Regions from separate parts of the Streptomyces sp. 2-1 genome, predicted to be linked through region 2. Evidence: riboswitches for the same ligand, from Rfam matches in the RefSeq annotation. Region 2 holds a riboswitch; each other region holds the start of a gene.
The links. A riboswitch is a leader RNA that binds a small molecule or an ion and turns the genes downstream of it on or off. The one in region 2 is predicted to bind cyclic di-AMP.

Region 1: linked by a shared signal. The riboswitch ahead of ACN20J_RS26660 (M23 family metallopeptidase) and the one ahead of ACN20J_RS41725 (LysM peptidoglycan-binding domain-containing M23 family metallopeptidase) in region 2 are both predicted to bind cyclic di-AMP.
Region 3: linked by a shared signal. The riboswitch ahead of ACN20J_RS08965 (C40 family peptidase) and the one ahead of ACN20J_RS41725 (LysM peptidoglycan-binding domain-containing M23 family metallopeptidase) in region 2 are both predicted to bind cyclic di-AMP.

What each region holds. Positions count from the first base shown of each region.
Region 1 is NZ_CP183383.1:6,009,317-6,014,207, reverse strand. It holds gene ACN20J_RS26670 (PrsW family intramembrane metalloprotease) at 1-216, shown strand, start outside; gene ACN20J_RS26665 (aldo/keto reductase) at 316-1,260, opposite strand; gene ACN20J_RS26660 (M23 family metallopeptidase) at 1,391-2,440, opposite strand; cyclic di-AMP (ydaO/yuaA leader) riboswitch at 2,452-2,607, opposite strand; gene ACN20J_RS26655 (PP2C family protein-serine/threonine phosphatase) at 2,897-4,015, opposite strand; tRNA gene ACN20J_RS26650 (tRNA-Met) at 4,163-4,236, opposite strand; gene ACN20J_RS26645 (dihydrofolate reductase family protein) at 4,394-4,891, opposite strand, start outside.
Region 2 is NZ_CP183383.1:9,515,693-9,520,583, reverse strand. It holds gene ACN20J_RS41735 (SGNH/GDSL hydrolase family protein) at 1-98, opposite strand, end outside; gene ACN20J_RS41730 (DUF6250 domain-containing protein) at 245-964, opposite strand; gene ACN20J_RS41725 (LysM peptidoglycan-binding domain-containing M23 family metallopeptidase) at 1,172-2,089, opposite strand; cyclic di-AMP (ydaO/yuaA leader) riboswitch at 2,094-2,258, opposite strand; gene ACN20J_RS41720 (alpha-galactosidase) at 2,554-4,635, opposite strand; gene ACN20J_RS41715 (tyrosine-protein phosphatase) at 4,805-4,891, shown strand, end outside.
Region 3 is NZ_CP183383.1:2,038,332-2,043,222, reverse strand. It holds gene ACN20J_RS08990 (8-amino-7-oxononanoate synthase) at 1-476, shown strand, start outside; gene ACN20J_RS08985 (DUF397 domain-containing protein) at 457-681, opposite strand; gene ACN20J_RS08980 (helix-turn-helix domain-containing protein) at 691-1,548, opposite strand; gene ACN20J_RS08975 (ATP-binding protein) at 1,812-2,255, shown strand; gene ACN20J_RS08970 (DUF6328 family protein) at 2,347-2,832, opposite strand; gene ACN20J_RS08965 (C40 family peptidase) at 2,923-3,396, opposite strand; cyclic di-AMP (ydaO/yuaA leader) riboswitch at 3,400-3,611, opposite strand; gene ACN20J_RS08960 (hypothetical protein) at 3,950-4,258, opposite strand; gene ACN20J_RS08955 (ATP-dependent Clp protease proteolytic subunit) at 4,267-4,891, opposite strand, start outside.

The DNA of each region.
Region 1 (4,891 bases), 3.5 Mb from region 2:
TTCCTGCGCCACCGGGGCCGCAAGGGCCGAGCGGGCGCCGACTTCGTCGTAAGGGAACGGGAACTGCTCCACGAACTGTGGGCACGCCGCGAACCGGCCCGCCCGGCCCTCCTGTACGCGGCCCGGGCGACGGCTCCGGCACCGGTGGCACCGCAGTGGCAGGGCTACGGTTACCCGGCGCCAACGCCGTACACGTACAACCCGTACCGCTCGTAATAGGCGCGACCCCAAACCACAACGCGAACCCAAAAACGCAACCGCACCCCCCCAGCCCAAACCCCAGACGAATCCCCACCCCCAACCCCACCCCACCCCTCAGCCAGAAGCCGAGGTGAGCCTCCCCAGCTCCCCCTCCGTGAGGACGAGCCCGGCCACCCCCAGCAACGCCGGAAGCTGCTCGACCGTACGAGCGCTGGCGATCGGCGCGACGACGGTCGGCCGGGAGGCCAGCCAGGCCAGGGCCACGGTGGCGATCTCGACCCCGCGCTCCCGAGCGACCTCGTCGAGCGCGGCCAGCACCCGCGGCCCCCGCTCGGACTCCAGATGCGCCCCCGCGGACCCGGCCCGCGCGCTGTCGACGACGGAACCCGCCCGGTACTTGCCGGTGAGGAAGCCCGAGGCGAGCGAGGAGTAGGGGACGACGGCCAGACCGGCCCGGGAGGCGACGTCACGCAGCGGACCCTCGTACGAGTCGCGGGAGACGAGGTTGTACCGGGGCTGCAGCGCGACGTACCGCGCAAGGCCCTCGCGGTCGGAGAGGTCGAGGGACTCCTGGAGCCGCTCGGGGGAGAGGTTGGACGCGGCGATCGCGCGCACCTTGCCGGCGCGGACGAGCTCGTCCAGGGCGGTGATGATCTCCTCGACCGGCACGGACGGGTCGTCGAAGTGGGTGTAGTACAGGTCGATGTAGTCCGTCTTCAGCCGCCGCAGGGAGGCATCGGCCGCGGCCTTGATGTTCGCCCCTGACAGACCCTTGTACCGGGGGTGCGCACCGACCTTGGTGGCGACGACGACGTCGGCGCGGTTGCCGCGCGCGGCGAGCCAGTCGCCCAGGACGGTCTCCGACTCACCGCCCTCGTTGCCCGGCACCCAGGCCGAGTAGGTGTCGGCGGTGTCGACGAAGTTCCCGCCCGCGGCGGTGTACGCGTCGAGCACGGCGAAGGACTGCGCCCGGTCGGCGGTCCAGCCGAAGACGTTGCCGCCGAGGGAGAGCGGGAAGACGTCGAGATCGGACGAACCCAGCTTGCGGAGAGAGGTCATGGGTGGGTCAACGGCCGTACCGGACGGCCGTATTCCGCACCCAGGAACCTCTCAAGCCCTTCTTACCGGCGTACCGGTTGAGCTCTTACGAAGTGAGCTCTTACGAAGTGAGCCCTTACCGGGTGAGCCCTTACGGGGTGAGCCCCTTGCCACGCAGCCACGCCATCGGGTCGATGCCGTCGCCACCGCTGGTGTGGACCTCCAGGTGGAGGTGCGCCCCGGTGACGTTGCCGGTCGCGCCCACGCGGCCGATGATGTCGCCGGTGGCCACCTTCTGCCCGACGCTGACACCGATCGACGACTGGTGCGCGTACCAGAGCTCCGTACCGTCGTCGAGCGTGAGGACCGTGCGGTAGCCGTACGAGCCGTTCCAGCCGGCCTCGGTGATCGTGCCGCTGTGAACGGCCTTGATCGGGGTACCCGTAGGAGCGGCGAAGTCCAGACCCGTGTGCTGACCGGACGACCACAGCGCACCGGACTGCCCGAAGGTCGAGGTGATCGTGTACGAGGAGGTGGGCAGCGTGAACTGCTTGGCGAGCTCGGCGAGGCGCGCGGCCTCGGCCTTCTCCTTGGCCTCCTGGTCCGCCTTCTTCTTGGCGGCGGCGACCTTGGCCTCGGCGGCGTCCCGCTCCTTGGCGGCCTGGTCGGAGGCCTTCTTCGCGGCGGCGGCCTCGGCGGCCCGCTGGGCCTCGCGGTCCACCTGGTCCTGCTGCCGCTCGGCCTGGAGCATGATGCGGGCGCGCAGGGCCTCGCCCGCGTCCGAGTTGCCCTCCTCGGCGTCGGCGGCGGTGAGGCCGACGGCGGTGATCGGAGTGCTGGAGCCCTCGGGGGCGTCGTCGTCCGAGAACGGCGAGCCGACGTTCGGCAGGTCGGGGATCGAGATCGACACCGGGGGCTTGCCGGTCTGCGCGGTGGCCATGCCACCCGCACCGACGGCGGCTATGACACCGACGCCCAGAACGGTCGAGCTACGGGCGAGTCCACCGCCGCGCTGCTTGGCGACGCGGTGCCGGCCGCGGACGGGAAGGACGGTCTCCGCGCTGGGGTTCCAGACCTCCCACGTCTCCTCGTCCTTACGAGCGCCGTAGGCGAATGTGTCGGGCTTCTTCTCACCCGAGGACTCACCCGTCAACTCATCCGGTACGAACGAGGGTGTGAGGGCAGACCGGTTGGACGCCACGTAGGCGCACTCCTTTCCTTCCTTCTCGCCTACCGGGTTAGCTGACGGGTTCGGAGCAGGAAGGTCTCCTACGCGCGTCAACCGCGGTGCGCTACACCGCGAAGACGAGCGATTCACCCCAAGTGGTGGTTCCCCGGTTCCCTTGCGGGATTCGGCGCGTGCGCACGGAGCCGACTCTTGTGACGGCTGGGACGACCGCGCTGCGTTATCGAACGTTAATAGACCCGGGCACCGGATTCCAAGCTGTTCCTGATGATCGTTACGGCTCTTGGCCTGGACTTACAGGTCATGAGCGGGGTAAATCGGGCGAGTTGATCGACATTCAGGAATAGCAGTCCTGTTGATGGTGCGTCAGTTGTTGAGCGGAGGGACGCCGTTCGACTACGAACGGTGATATGGCCCGCCGAAAGAGCGACGCATCTCACGCCCGCCGCCATCACATGTGGTGCCGTGCCCTCACGGCCGCCGCACCGCGAGCAGTGCCATGTCGTCGGCGGCACCGCCCCCGGTGTGCCGCAGGACGTCGTCCAGTACCGCGGTGAGCAACGCGTCGGGCCCGGGGAAGACCCGCCCGGCCAGCCGCCGCGCCGGATCGTAGAAGACGTCCCGCCGGTCCCGCGCCTCGGACAGCCCGTCCGTGTGGAAGAGCAGCATGGCCCCGCCCGGGAACTCCTCCTCCTGCGCGCGGTCGGGCCAGGCCCCCAGCTCCCCCGTCCCGAGCGGCAGCGCGGGCTCCGGCGCGGAGAGCGTACGTACCTCTCCGTCGCCGTACAGCAGAAGGGGCCCGGGGTGGCCGCGGTTCACGAGGCGTACGACCGGGGTGCCGTGCGGGATCTCGGCGAGCACGGCGGTGGTGAAGTCCTCGAAGACCGCGATGATGTCGCGCCGGACGCCTTCGCGTGCGAGTGCCCGCTCCAGCCGCTGGGCGACCGCCTCCAGGCTCGCCTCCTGCTCGGCGGCCTCCCGGAAGGCCCCGATGAGTACGGCGACGACGCCGACCGCTCCCATGCCCTTGCCCCGTACGTCGCCCACGAGGAGCCGTACGCCGTGCGGGGTGTCCTGCACGGCGTACAGGTCGCCCCCGATGAACGCGCCCTCCTGCGCGGCCTCGTACCGTGCCGCGATCTCGAGACCACCGATCCGCGCGGCCGGTTCGGGCAGTACGGCCCGCTGGGCGGCCTCCGCGATCTCGCGGGCGGTGGCGAGGCGCGCGTTGCCGCGTCCCACGAGCCGGTTGATGCCGACGGCGAGCACGGCGGCCGTGGCCACGGTGAGGACCTCGGTGACCGCGCCCGCGTCGAAGGCGAACCTGAGGTGCACGAGGGCCATGCCCACGGTCGCCGCGATGCCCGTCCACACGGTGGCGCCGAGCGAGAAGAGGGGTGCGGCGATGAGCACGGCGGCCGTGAAGAAGGGAGCCGCGGTGAAGTCCTGCGGGGTGAGCAGGTCGTAACAGACACCCGCGACGATCAGCAGCGCCGGCAGCGCGCGGACGAGGGTGCGCTGGTACGAGGCGGTTCTCTCCACGGGCTCGACGTCCACGGGCTCGACCCGCACCGGCTCCTGCTCCTCCACCTGTCCAGGCTTCCGGGAGCGGGGGTGGCGGGCGAGCGGACGAGGACCGGGCGGGTGAAGACGCCTGCCCGCCCGAACACCCGAGGAGATGCCCGGGAAACACCTGAGGCCGGAATCCTTGATCGGATTCCGGCCTCAGGCCTTCAGTAGCGGGGACAGGATTTGAACCTGCGACCTCTGGGTTATGAGCCCAGCGAGCTACCGAGCTGCTCCACCCCGCGTCGTTAAGACCACTGTACGCCATCCGCGGGACCCAAAGCACACGCGTTAACTTCGCCCGCACTTCACCGGGTGGTTTGGTACGAAACGTGCCGATCGGCGGTGCGGGTCGGCCTGCGCATCGGCCGTACCGACGGGAAACGGGCCGGTCAGGTCAGGTCAGGTCAGATGACGGTTGGGCGCCTTCGCGTCGGCCTCGTACTCCGGGAGTACCAGGACGTCGGCGCCGGCCGCGGCCAGCAGCCCGCTGCCGTCCGCGCCCGCCACGAAGGTGTCCGGCTCCCGCCAGGCGGTCACGACCCTGCGTACGCCCGCGTCGAGGATCAGCCGGGCGCAGGGCGCGGGCCGGGACGCGCGGCGGGCGCATGGCTCCAGGCTGCTGTAGACGGTGGCGGTCGCGAGCCGCGGATCACCCGGCTCGATCTTGGCGAGGGCGGCCTCCTCGGCGTGGGACACGGGGTCGGACTCACGGGAGTACCCGCGGGCCAGCTCCGTACCGTCAGCCGCGACGACGACCGCGCCGACGCTGAACGCGGTCTGCGAGGGCGGGCACTCGGCGGCCAGTTCGCAGGCGAGGGCCAGCCATCGGTGGTCGGCGGCGGAGGGTACGGTCCCGGTGCCGGGCGCGGTGGGGACGTACCGCATGAGGACGACGTC
Region 2 (4,891 bases):
GCGAACCGGTCGGCCCAGCCGACGGACGCCCCGTCCGGGCCAAGGTCGCCGACGCCCTCGGTGAAGCTGTCCCCCACCGCCACGTACGACCCGATCACTGATCTGTTGTCATTCTTCGAATCGTCTGCCACATCGGGCCATGATTCACCTTCGGGTGTGAGCTACGCGACCGTAGGAAAGGGTTGACGCGCGGTGAGATAAGCCACTCGTCAAGTGTTGGTCAATCTCGGAATAAGGGGCTCCATCAGGGACGTTGTCGCAGCTCTCGCACCCTGAAGTCCGTGATCCTGAAGTGACTCCAGACCGTCCGGAACGCGAAGTGCCCGCTCGTGTACGGCTCTTGGTCCACGAAGTCGAAGACGAGCCGCCCGTTGTTCCACCACCGGACCGTCGAGCCGTTCGAGACGATCCTGACGCGGTTGGGCTCGTTCGCCGTGAGCAAGGGCTCTGTGTAGTCGAAGACCAGCGGGCGCACACCCGCCTCACCGACGTAACGGCGCAGCCTGGTCGTGGTGTTGGTGTTGGCTCCGTATCCGGCGTAGTACGTCGTGAGGTGGTCGTACTCGTCGAGCGCACCGCCCCGGTGCGTGGCGAAGAGGTCCTCCGGGGAGCGGACGTCCGTGGCGTTCCAGAAGTTGTTGAGGTCCGAGACCCGGTCGTTGGCGCCGCCCGCGGAGACCGGTGTGGCGGTGTACTCCAGGACATAGGGCCCTCGGAGCTTGCGCTTGAACCACACAGTCGCGCCGCTCGGCACGTCTATCTCCAGGACGCCGCGGGACGCGGTGACGCTGCCGCCGTCCTGCAGTTCCGTCGCCCACTGGCCGAGGCCGTGCCGGAAGTCGTCGCGGGCGATGAGCCGCCCCGGACGGCCCCGGACCGCCGCACCCGCGGTCTGCGCGGGGGCCAGCGCGGTGAGTGCGGCACCGGCGGCCAGGACTCCGAACGCTCTGCGTGTGGTCGTCATGAAGACCTCCATGGCAGGGAAGGCGCATAGAAAGCGCTTGCGGAGATCACTGTGCCGCGACTTCCGCATCCCTGTCGACACATCGCCCGGCCATGCCACAGACGTGCCACAGAACCGAAACACCGAAGACCGGACCCCGGGGATCACCGGGTCCGGCCTTCGGAGACGAGCGGAGTGGTACGCCGTGCGGGCGTGCCTGGCGTCGGGTCAGACGGAGACGCCCTTGCCACGCAGGTACGCCAGCGGGTCCACGTCCGAGCCGTAGTCCGGGGTGGTGCGGATCTCGAAGTGCAGGTGCGGGCCGGTGACGTTGCCCGTCGCGCCGGAGAGGCCGACCTGCTGGCCCTCGGTCACGGCCTGTCCGGCCGAGACGGAGAGGGAGGACAGGTGGGCGTACTGGGCGTAGTGGCCGTCCTCGAGCTGGATGACGACCTGGTTGCCGTACGCGCCGCCCCAGCCGGCGGAGACGACCGTGCCCGCACCGACGGACTTGAGGGACGTGCCGGTCGGGACCACGAAGTCGACGCCGGTGTGGTACCCGCTGGACCACATGCTGCCCGACATCTTGTACGGGGTGCCGACGCCCGCGCCCGCGACCGGCAGCGTGAAGCCGGCGGCACTGGCCTCGGCGGCCTTTGGAGCGGCAGCAGCCTTGGGGGCCGCGGCCTTCTTCGCGGAGGACTGGGTGGTCTTGGAGGCGCCGGAGTCGGAGCTCGACGTGGCGGCGGCCTTGCCGATCGACAGCTTCAGGCCCGGGTGGATCAGCGCCGGGTCACCGCCGATCGCCTTGCGGTTGTCCTCGTACAGCTTCTTCCAGCCGCCGCTGACGTTCTGCGTGCCGGCGATCTTCGACAGGGAGTCGCCCGCTCGCACGGAATAGGTCTTGGCGGCGGCCTTCTTCGCCTCGGCCTTCTTGTCGGCGGCGGCAGGCGCCGATTCGGCGGCCTTGTTCGCGACATTCGAGACGCTCGCCACGGAATCGGCGGCGGACTGCGAAGTCGCGGCGTGCGCCCCGGTCGCACCGAGCAGCGGAAGGGCGAGCGCCGCGCCGCCGGTTCCGGCGACGGCTATGGAGCGGGTGAAACGCTGGGACTTGGGACGGCGGTGCTTACCCTTCGCGGGCATGGCGAATTCCTCTCCGGCGCCTGCGAGGTGAGCTGTCGGGTGCGAGCTGGAGATGCCCGGCCGTGTTTGCGCACGACTTAACCCCTAGCCGTTCCGGAGACCGGAACAGGCGTTCTACCTGTGGGTCCCCCGCTCCTGCCGTGTACGGGTGGGTGAGCGGATTCCGGGCGGCGGCAGGATTGGGCGTCCGTCCGGATTGGTGGCGAACGTAAGCGACATGAAGACGCAGGAACAACCTTTGGGGTTTCCTGTGTGCCCCGTTCTCTTGATCCCTGACCGAAATGACGGTCACGCTGCGTAAATCAGGGATCTTCCCCGTTTGTTAAATCCCTGAAAACGCAACCGAATTACGTGAACATGGCGACAGCGGACCGTCACGAATATGACGCTGCTCACGGAGTGCCGTTCCAGGAGCCTTTATTCCAGAGCGAGTTGGAACCAATGCTCCATTACGGACACAACAGTCACATGCGACGCAGCCGGAAAACTGCCGCATCAAGGTCGCCGCGCAACCCCGTCCGCAATCCGTGATGCAACAGCACCGCACCTCGGTGGACTTCGCCCGTTTCGAGGCATTCGTACGTCGCCGCCGGGTCGAGCCCGCGCAGTCGCACCGGAGCGACCGGCTCGCCGTAGTGCTGGGCCTGGAGCCAGGCGAGGACGACGACCTCCCCGTCACGCGAGTACTGCACGGCGCTCAGCCCGCCCTCCGGCGCCCGCAGCCGGTGGAGGTCCCCGCCCTGCACGACGGGCCGGATCTCCTTGTAGAGCTCCACCCACGTCCGCGCCTCGGCCAGCTCCTCCTCGTTCCACCGGGTCAGGTCGCCGCCGACACCGAGCACGCCGGCCATCGCGCTCACGAAGCGGAAGCGCAGCGAGCTGGCGCGGCCGTTGAGCTGGTCGTTCGGACTGTCGGTGACCCAGGCGGCCATCACCCGCGCGGGATGCACCTGGCTGAAGCCGTGCTGGATGGCGAGCCGGTCGAGCGGGTCGGTGTTGTCCGAGGTCCACACCTGGTCCGTACGCGCCATGATCCCGAGGTCGATACGGCCGCCGCCGCCCGAGCAGGACTCGAAGGCGACGCCCGGATGGGCCGCCCGCAGCCGGTCCAGGAGGCGGTACAGGGCGTGCACATGGTCCACCCAGAGCCGCTGCGGGTAGGCCTCGCCGGGCCACCCCGCGTCGGTGAAGCAGCGGTTGAAGTCCCACTTCACGTAGTCGATCGGCGCACTGGAGAGCAGCGTGTCGAGCTGCTCCCACAGGTACTCCTGGACGTCCTCGCGGGCGAGGTTCAGTACGAGCTGATTGCGCAGCTCCGTCCTCTTTCGTCCCGGTTGGAACTGCACCCAGTCGGGATGCGCTCGGTACAGCTCGCTGTCCGGGTTGACCATCTCGGGCTCGACCCAGATCCCGAACTGCATCCCCATCGCGTGCACCTCGTCGGCGAGGGGCTTGAGACCCGCCGGGAAGCGGTCGGGGTTGGGCGTCCAGTCGCCGAGCCCGGCCCGGTCGCTGGTGCGCGCCCCGAACCAGCCGTCGTCGACCACGAACAGCTCGACCCCCATCGCGGCGGCCCGTCGCGCCAGCGCCCCCTGCTGCTCCTCGGAGATGTCGAACTCCGTGGCCTCCCAGGAGTTGTAGAGCACCGGCCGGTGCTCGCCCGCGTCCGGGATCACATGGGCGTGCTGGTAGGCGTGCCAGGCACGGCTCGCGCCGCCGAATCCGCCGTCGCTCCACAACCCCGCGAAGACGGGTGTGACGAAGCTCTCCCCCGGCTCCAGTCGCAGCAGCCCCGAGTCGTCGTACCCGACGCCGCCGGTGATCTGCACGCGCGCGTCAGGGAGTTGGGCCACGGCGATCCGCCAGGTGCCCGACCAGGCGAGGGCGCACCCGTAGACCTCGCCCTGCTCCTCGGTGGCCGCTCCGTCGGGGTCCAGGGCGACCCAGGGCAGGTGCTGGTGCGAGGTGTGCCCGCGCCGGCTGCCGATGACCTTCTCACCGTAGGTGAGTTCGGAGCGCACGAGCCGGGACTCGGCCGCCCACCGGCCATGCAGCTGGGACAGCCGCCAGCCGTCGCGGTGCGGCAGCGTCCAGGCCGCGGAGTCTGCGCGCAGCACCTCCAGGGCGGGCCCTTCGTTGGCGAGGGTCACCCACCGCTCGACGACGTCGGTCCCGGCACGCATCCGGTAGTGCAGCGTGATCCTGAGCCCGGAGTCGGAGAACCGCAGCCGCAGCTCGTCGCCGTCGGCCTCGTACGTCTCGAAGCTCCACTCGGTGCCGCGCCGCTCGTCCGTACGCACGGACAGGGCGGGCCGCCCGAACCGGGGGCCGCCCTCCACCGGGTACTCCTCGTGCCCGTCGAGGGTGGCCTCGAAGGCCCAGTACTCCGGTCCCGGGCCGGCGGCGAGTGCCTCGGCGTCGGCGAGCGCGATACGCGGACCCCAGTGCAGATGCAGCAGCGCGTCGTCCTCGCCGAGCCGCAGGGCATAACTGCTCGCCGGGCCCGAAAGAAGCCACGTACGACCGTCTTCGCCGATCTCCAACATCAAACCCTCACAGATCCGAACAGGCACGCTCAATCATCAACATCATTATGGGCCGCGTGCCTCCCCGGCAACGCCTGTGGACAACTCATTGGCCTACGAATCGATGTCGTATCGTCGAGAACGCACTTCGCCGACGAGCCGCGTCGGCAGCCGAATGGGAGGAGCCCCCGTGACGCAGCAGGTCCCGTCGACCGAGCCCGAGCTGGCTGGAGTGCGCAACTTCCGTGATGTGGGCGGCCTGCCGACGGTGGACGGC
Region 3 (4,891 bases), 7.5 Mb from region 2:
CGGACGTGGTCACCACCGTCACGCTGTCGAAGTCGCTCGGCAGCCAGGGCGGCGCCGTCCTCGGACCGGCCCACGTCATCGACCATCTGGTCAACGCGGCCCGTACCTTCATCTTCGACACCGGTCTGGCCCCCGCGGCGGCGGGTGCGGCCCTCGCGGCCCTGCGGCTGCTGCGCAGGGAACCGGAACGGGCCACGCGCGCGCGTGCCGTGGCGACCACCCTGCACGAACGGCTGACGGCCGAGGGCCTCGAAGCCGTACGACCGGACGCCGCCGTCGTCTCCGTGCGGGCACCCTCCCCGGAGCGGGCCGTGCGCTGGGCCGCGGACTGCCGCGAGGCCGGTCTCGCCGTCGGCTGCTTCCGTCCCCCGTCGGTGCCCGACGGCATCTCACGGCTGCGGCTCACCGCCCGCGCGGACCTCACCGACGGGCAACTCGACCGTGCCGTACGCCTGATCATCGAAGCGCGGCGATAAAACCCTCCCAGGCGGCGGGGGCGAAGAGCAGGGCGGGTCCCGACGTGTTCTTCGAGTCGCGCACCGCGAGCAGTCCGGCCCACGGTCCGGAGGCCGGACGGGCCGTCTCGACGCAGTTGTTCATTCCCGTGCTGCGGCTGCTGCGCTGCCACCGCACACCGTGCAGACGGGTGCTCGAAGGTAGGGGCCGAGGCAGGGCGGGCATGGTGCCTCCTTATGCGCCGTGAGCTACACCGGCGATGAAATCCAACGTTTCCTCGGGCGAAAGGGCGTGGACCTGAAGGGAGTCGAAGGCCTCGCTGTAGGCCTGAAGGTCTTCTTTCCGTTCGAGATAGAGGCTACTCGTCAAGTGGTCTAGAACAACCACATCCAGATCAGATCTGCTCGGAAACGAAAAAATAACAAAGGGCCCGGTGACGCCGACATGAGCTCCAACTCCGAACGGCAGCACCTGAATCCGCACGTGAGGGAGTTGCGCGGCCTCTGCGAGGTGCTCCAACTGCCGTGCCATGACCGCCGGTCCGCCGACCGTCCGTCGTAGGGCCGCCTCGTCGAGAACCGCACTCAGTTGGAGCGGTGGATTCGAACGCAGCACGTGCTGGCGGGCGAGACGCACCTCCACCAGCGCGTCGACCTTGTCGTCCGGCGCCCCGTCCACGGCCGCCAGGGTCACTTCACGCGCGTACTCCGGTGTCTGCAGAAGCCCCGGCACGACGGAGTTCTCCAGCGTGCGCATCACGCTGGCCTGCGACTCCAGGCTGATGAAGTCGCTGTAGGTGGACGGCAGAAGACCCCGGTAGGCGTGCCACCAGTGGTGGCGGCCGTTGTCGTCGGAGCCCGCCAGCACCACGAGCAACTCGCGCAGCTCCGCGTCCCGGACCTCGTAGGCGTCGAGGAGCAGCTCCACGTCCGTCGGCTTCACCCCGCTGCGGCCGGTCTCGATCCGGCTCACCTTCGACTGGTGCCAGCCCACGAGCCGGGCCGCCTCGCCGCTCTTGAGGCCCGCACGGGCACGCAGGGTACGCAGTTCGGCGCCGAGTTTCCGGCGGCGCACAGCGGGACCGTACTGCATGGCCGTCTCCTTCCGACCGTCGCGCCGGCGCTATATCGTCCGGCGTCACGCCGACCGTAGAGGACAAACCGGCCCCCCGCCCAAATACGGTCGGCCGTCGCAGAGTTCACCGCTTCGAGCGACAGATATATGCATATCTCGGTGGATCGGCACCGTGAACGCCGAGGTAGTGGCACTCTGGCGCAAGCACCAGTCCGGGACCGTACTCGAAGTCATCCGCTTCGTGTCGGACTCCGGTCCCGTGGGAAAGGGACGACCTCGCCATGGCAGACCACCAGGAAGCATCCGTCACTCTGCCGAGCGATCCCGCCTCGGTCTACGCCGCCCGCACCTATGTCATGAACGTGCTGGCCGAATGGGGACTTCCATCCGACACGGAGGCGGCCGACACGGTCCGGCTCATCGTCTCGGAGCTCGCCACCAACGCCGTACAGCACACGTTCGGGCAGTCGCCCACCTTCACGGTGGACATCGAACTCGACCGCGACGAACAACTGCGTATCGGCGTGACCGACAGTCACCCGCGCTTCCCGAAACGTTTGCCCGCCGCCGTCCAGCAGGACAACGGCCGCGGCATGGTGATCGTCCGCTGGCTGACGGTCGAGTGCGGCGGCAAGCTGACGGTCCGGCCCACCAGAGAGGGCGGCAAGACGGTCTCGATCATGCTGCCCTGGACGGCGCCGGTGCAGCCTGTGAGAGCGGACTGAGCGCCGTGCCCGGGCCATCGAGGTCGCTGCCGCGCTCGTCCTGCTCGGCGTCGGGCTCGTCCCGGCACCGTTGGCGGCGTGAAGGGGCCCGCTAGTCCTTGTCGGCGGAACCCTGCATCAGGTGGGGGAGGAGCGCCCAGAGCCCCGCGCAGACGACCAGGGTGGTCGCGCCGGCCGCGATGCCGCCCGCCCGGCCCGTCGCCACGTCCACGACGAGCATGACCGAACCGGAGAGGGCGAGCGCGAGCACGCCGAGCCCGATCTGGGCCAGATGCGAGGAGGCGTTCACGACCTGCGGCTTGGCGCCCTGCTGGAAAAGCCGGCGATGCAGCGCGGCCGGGGCGGTGAAGAGGGCGGCGGCCAGTACGGACAGCAGCAGCGTGACGACGTACGTGGCCCGCTGGAACGAGTCCAGGGAGGGGAAGCGCGCGGTGAACGCGAGGGTGAGCAGGAAGGCGAAGAGGATCTGCACCCCGGTCTGCGTGACCCGCAGTTCCTGGAGCAGTTCGTTGAAGTTGCGGTCGGCGCGCTCGAGCCGGGTCTCGTCGCGTTCCTCGTGGTGATGCGGTTCGCCCATGGGTGAAGGAGTAACCACTCAGCCGCGAAAATCACGCTCCGGGCCACGAGAGAGGGCCGCGGCGATCACCGCGGCCCCCTCCCGGGCGGGTCACCTGACCCGGCCGTACCAGACGCTCTTCGTCCAGATCTTCTGGAGCTTCACCACTTCCCCGGTCTTCGGGGAGTGCCAGATCCGTCCCTTCCCGGCGTAGATGCCGACGTGGTAGACGTTCCGGCCCGAGTGGAAGAAGACCAGGTCCCCCTGCTTGCGGTTCGAAGCGGAGACATGGTTCGTCTTGTTGTACTGCGCGGCGGCCGTACGCGGCAGGGACTTGCCCGCCTTCTTGAACGAGTAGAGCGTGAGGCCGGAGCAGTCGAAGCGCTTGGGCCCCACGGCTCCGTACTTGTACGGGGAGCCCTTCTTGGAGGCCGCTACCTGGAGTGCCTTCGTCGCGGGTGTGGCCGCTTCCGCGCCGGAGGTGAATCCGGGGGCCACTATGCCACCGCCTACAGCGGCGATGGTGAGAGCCGATGCGGTACCGGCCCTGCTGAACAGCGACGGGACACGATTGAGCGCAGTCATGCGCAACCCTTCGTCAGCCGCCTGTGAAGGATGACCTGTCGGATTCGGGCTGGCGAAGTTGCCCGGCCGCTGACGCGGCTTCACCCCAAGGGCTGCTCGGCCCGGTCATGGCGTGACCGTTCCGGCGACCCGTCGTGCTTGGGTCCTCCACTCCTGCCGATCCACTTCTGTCGACCGGTCATCCGTGCGGCGGCAGGACTCGGCGTCCGCCCGGATCGCCCCGCCGCTTGTGGCGGGGGCTTGTCGTCGGAAGGGATCTTGACGCACGGATGTCCCAAAAGCCGAGCGGAATCGGCGATTTGTGGGCTTACTCACCACTCACCCGTTCGGGTGGACAGCCATTCCAACGGGAGGGCGTCCAGGGGGTCGACGACCCTCGTACCAGCACCGGAACGTCTAATTCCGTACGGAGACTACGCGTGTTGCGCAGTTCCCACGGGCCTGTAAAAGCAGCTCTGGCTACGCTGTTCGGTGGTACGCCTTTCGGGCCGTTTGAACCCTGACCCGGACGTCTCGTCAGATGCCTGCGTGACGCCGGGTCCGTGGCGGTACGTCAGCTGTCGGAGCGCGGCGGTAGCGCGATCCGGCCCGCTCGGCGCTCACCGTCGAGGACGCGCAGCGCCCGCGCCAGGGTCGGCGCGTGCACCTCGTGCTCCCCGCGCTGATGCATCAGGGCCAGCGCGTCACGCAGCGCGGCAGCCTTGCCGACCAGGGCCTGGGCGGCGCGCAGCCCCCGGTAGGTGTCCCCGGAATGGGCCGGGTTGATCCGGCCGAGCAGGTCCACCACTTCAAGGTAACGGTCGATCAGCTCGGCCTCGGCGCGGGTCAGGGCCGGCAGCGGCGGCAACTCGGGTGGGAGCATCGGGCCGCTCACCTCGCGCCGGGTGCGCTCTGGGTGGACTTCCGGCTTGCGACGATCCGGTCGATCAGTCCGTACTCCAGCGCCGCCCGCGCGTCCAGGATCTTGTCCCGCTCGATGTCGGCACCGATCCGCTCTCGGCTCTGGCTCGTGTGCAGGGCGAGCATCTCCTCCAACTGCCCACGGGTACGCATCAACTCGTCGGCCTGAATGGCCAGGTCGGACGCCTGTCCCTGGACGGGCTCGGAGAACGACGGCTGGTGGATCAGCACGCGGGCGCCCGGCAGCGCGTACCGCTTGCCCGGTGTGCCGGCCGCGAGCAGCACCGCCGCGGCCGACGCCGCCTGCCCCAGGCAGATGGTCTCCACCTCGCAGCTGACGAACTGCATCGTGTCGTAGACGGCCGTCATCGCGCTGAACGAGCCGCCGGGTGAATTGATGTAGAGCGAGATGTCCCTGTCGGGCGCCTGGTACTCGAGGTGCATGAACTGCGCCATCACGTCGTTCGCCGATACGTCGTCGATCGGCGTCCCGAGGAACACGATCCGCTCCTCCAGCAGCTTCGAGTACGGGTCCATGGTCCGGCTTCCCGAACTGGTGCGTTCGGTGAACTCGGGCAGGACATAGCGGGCGGAC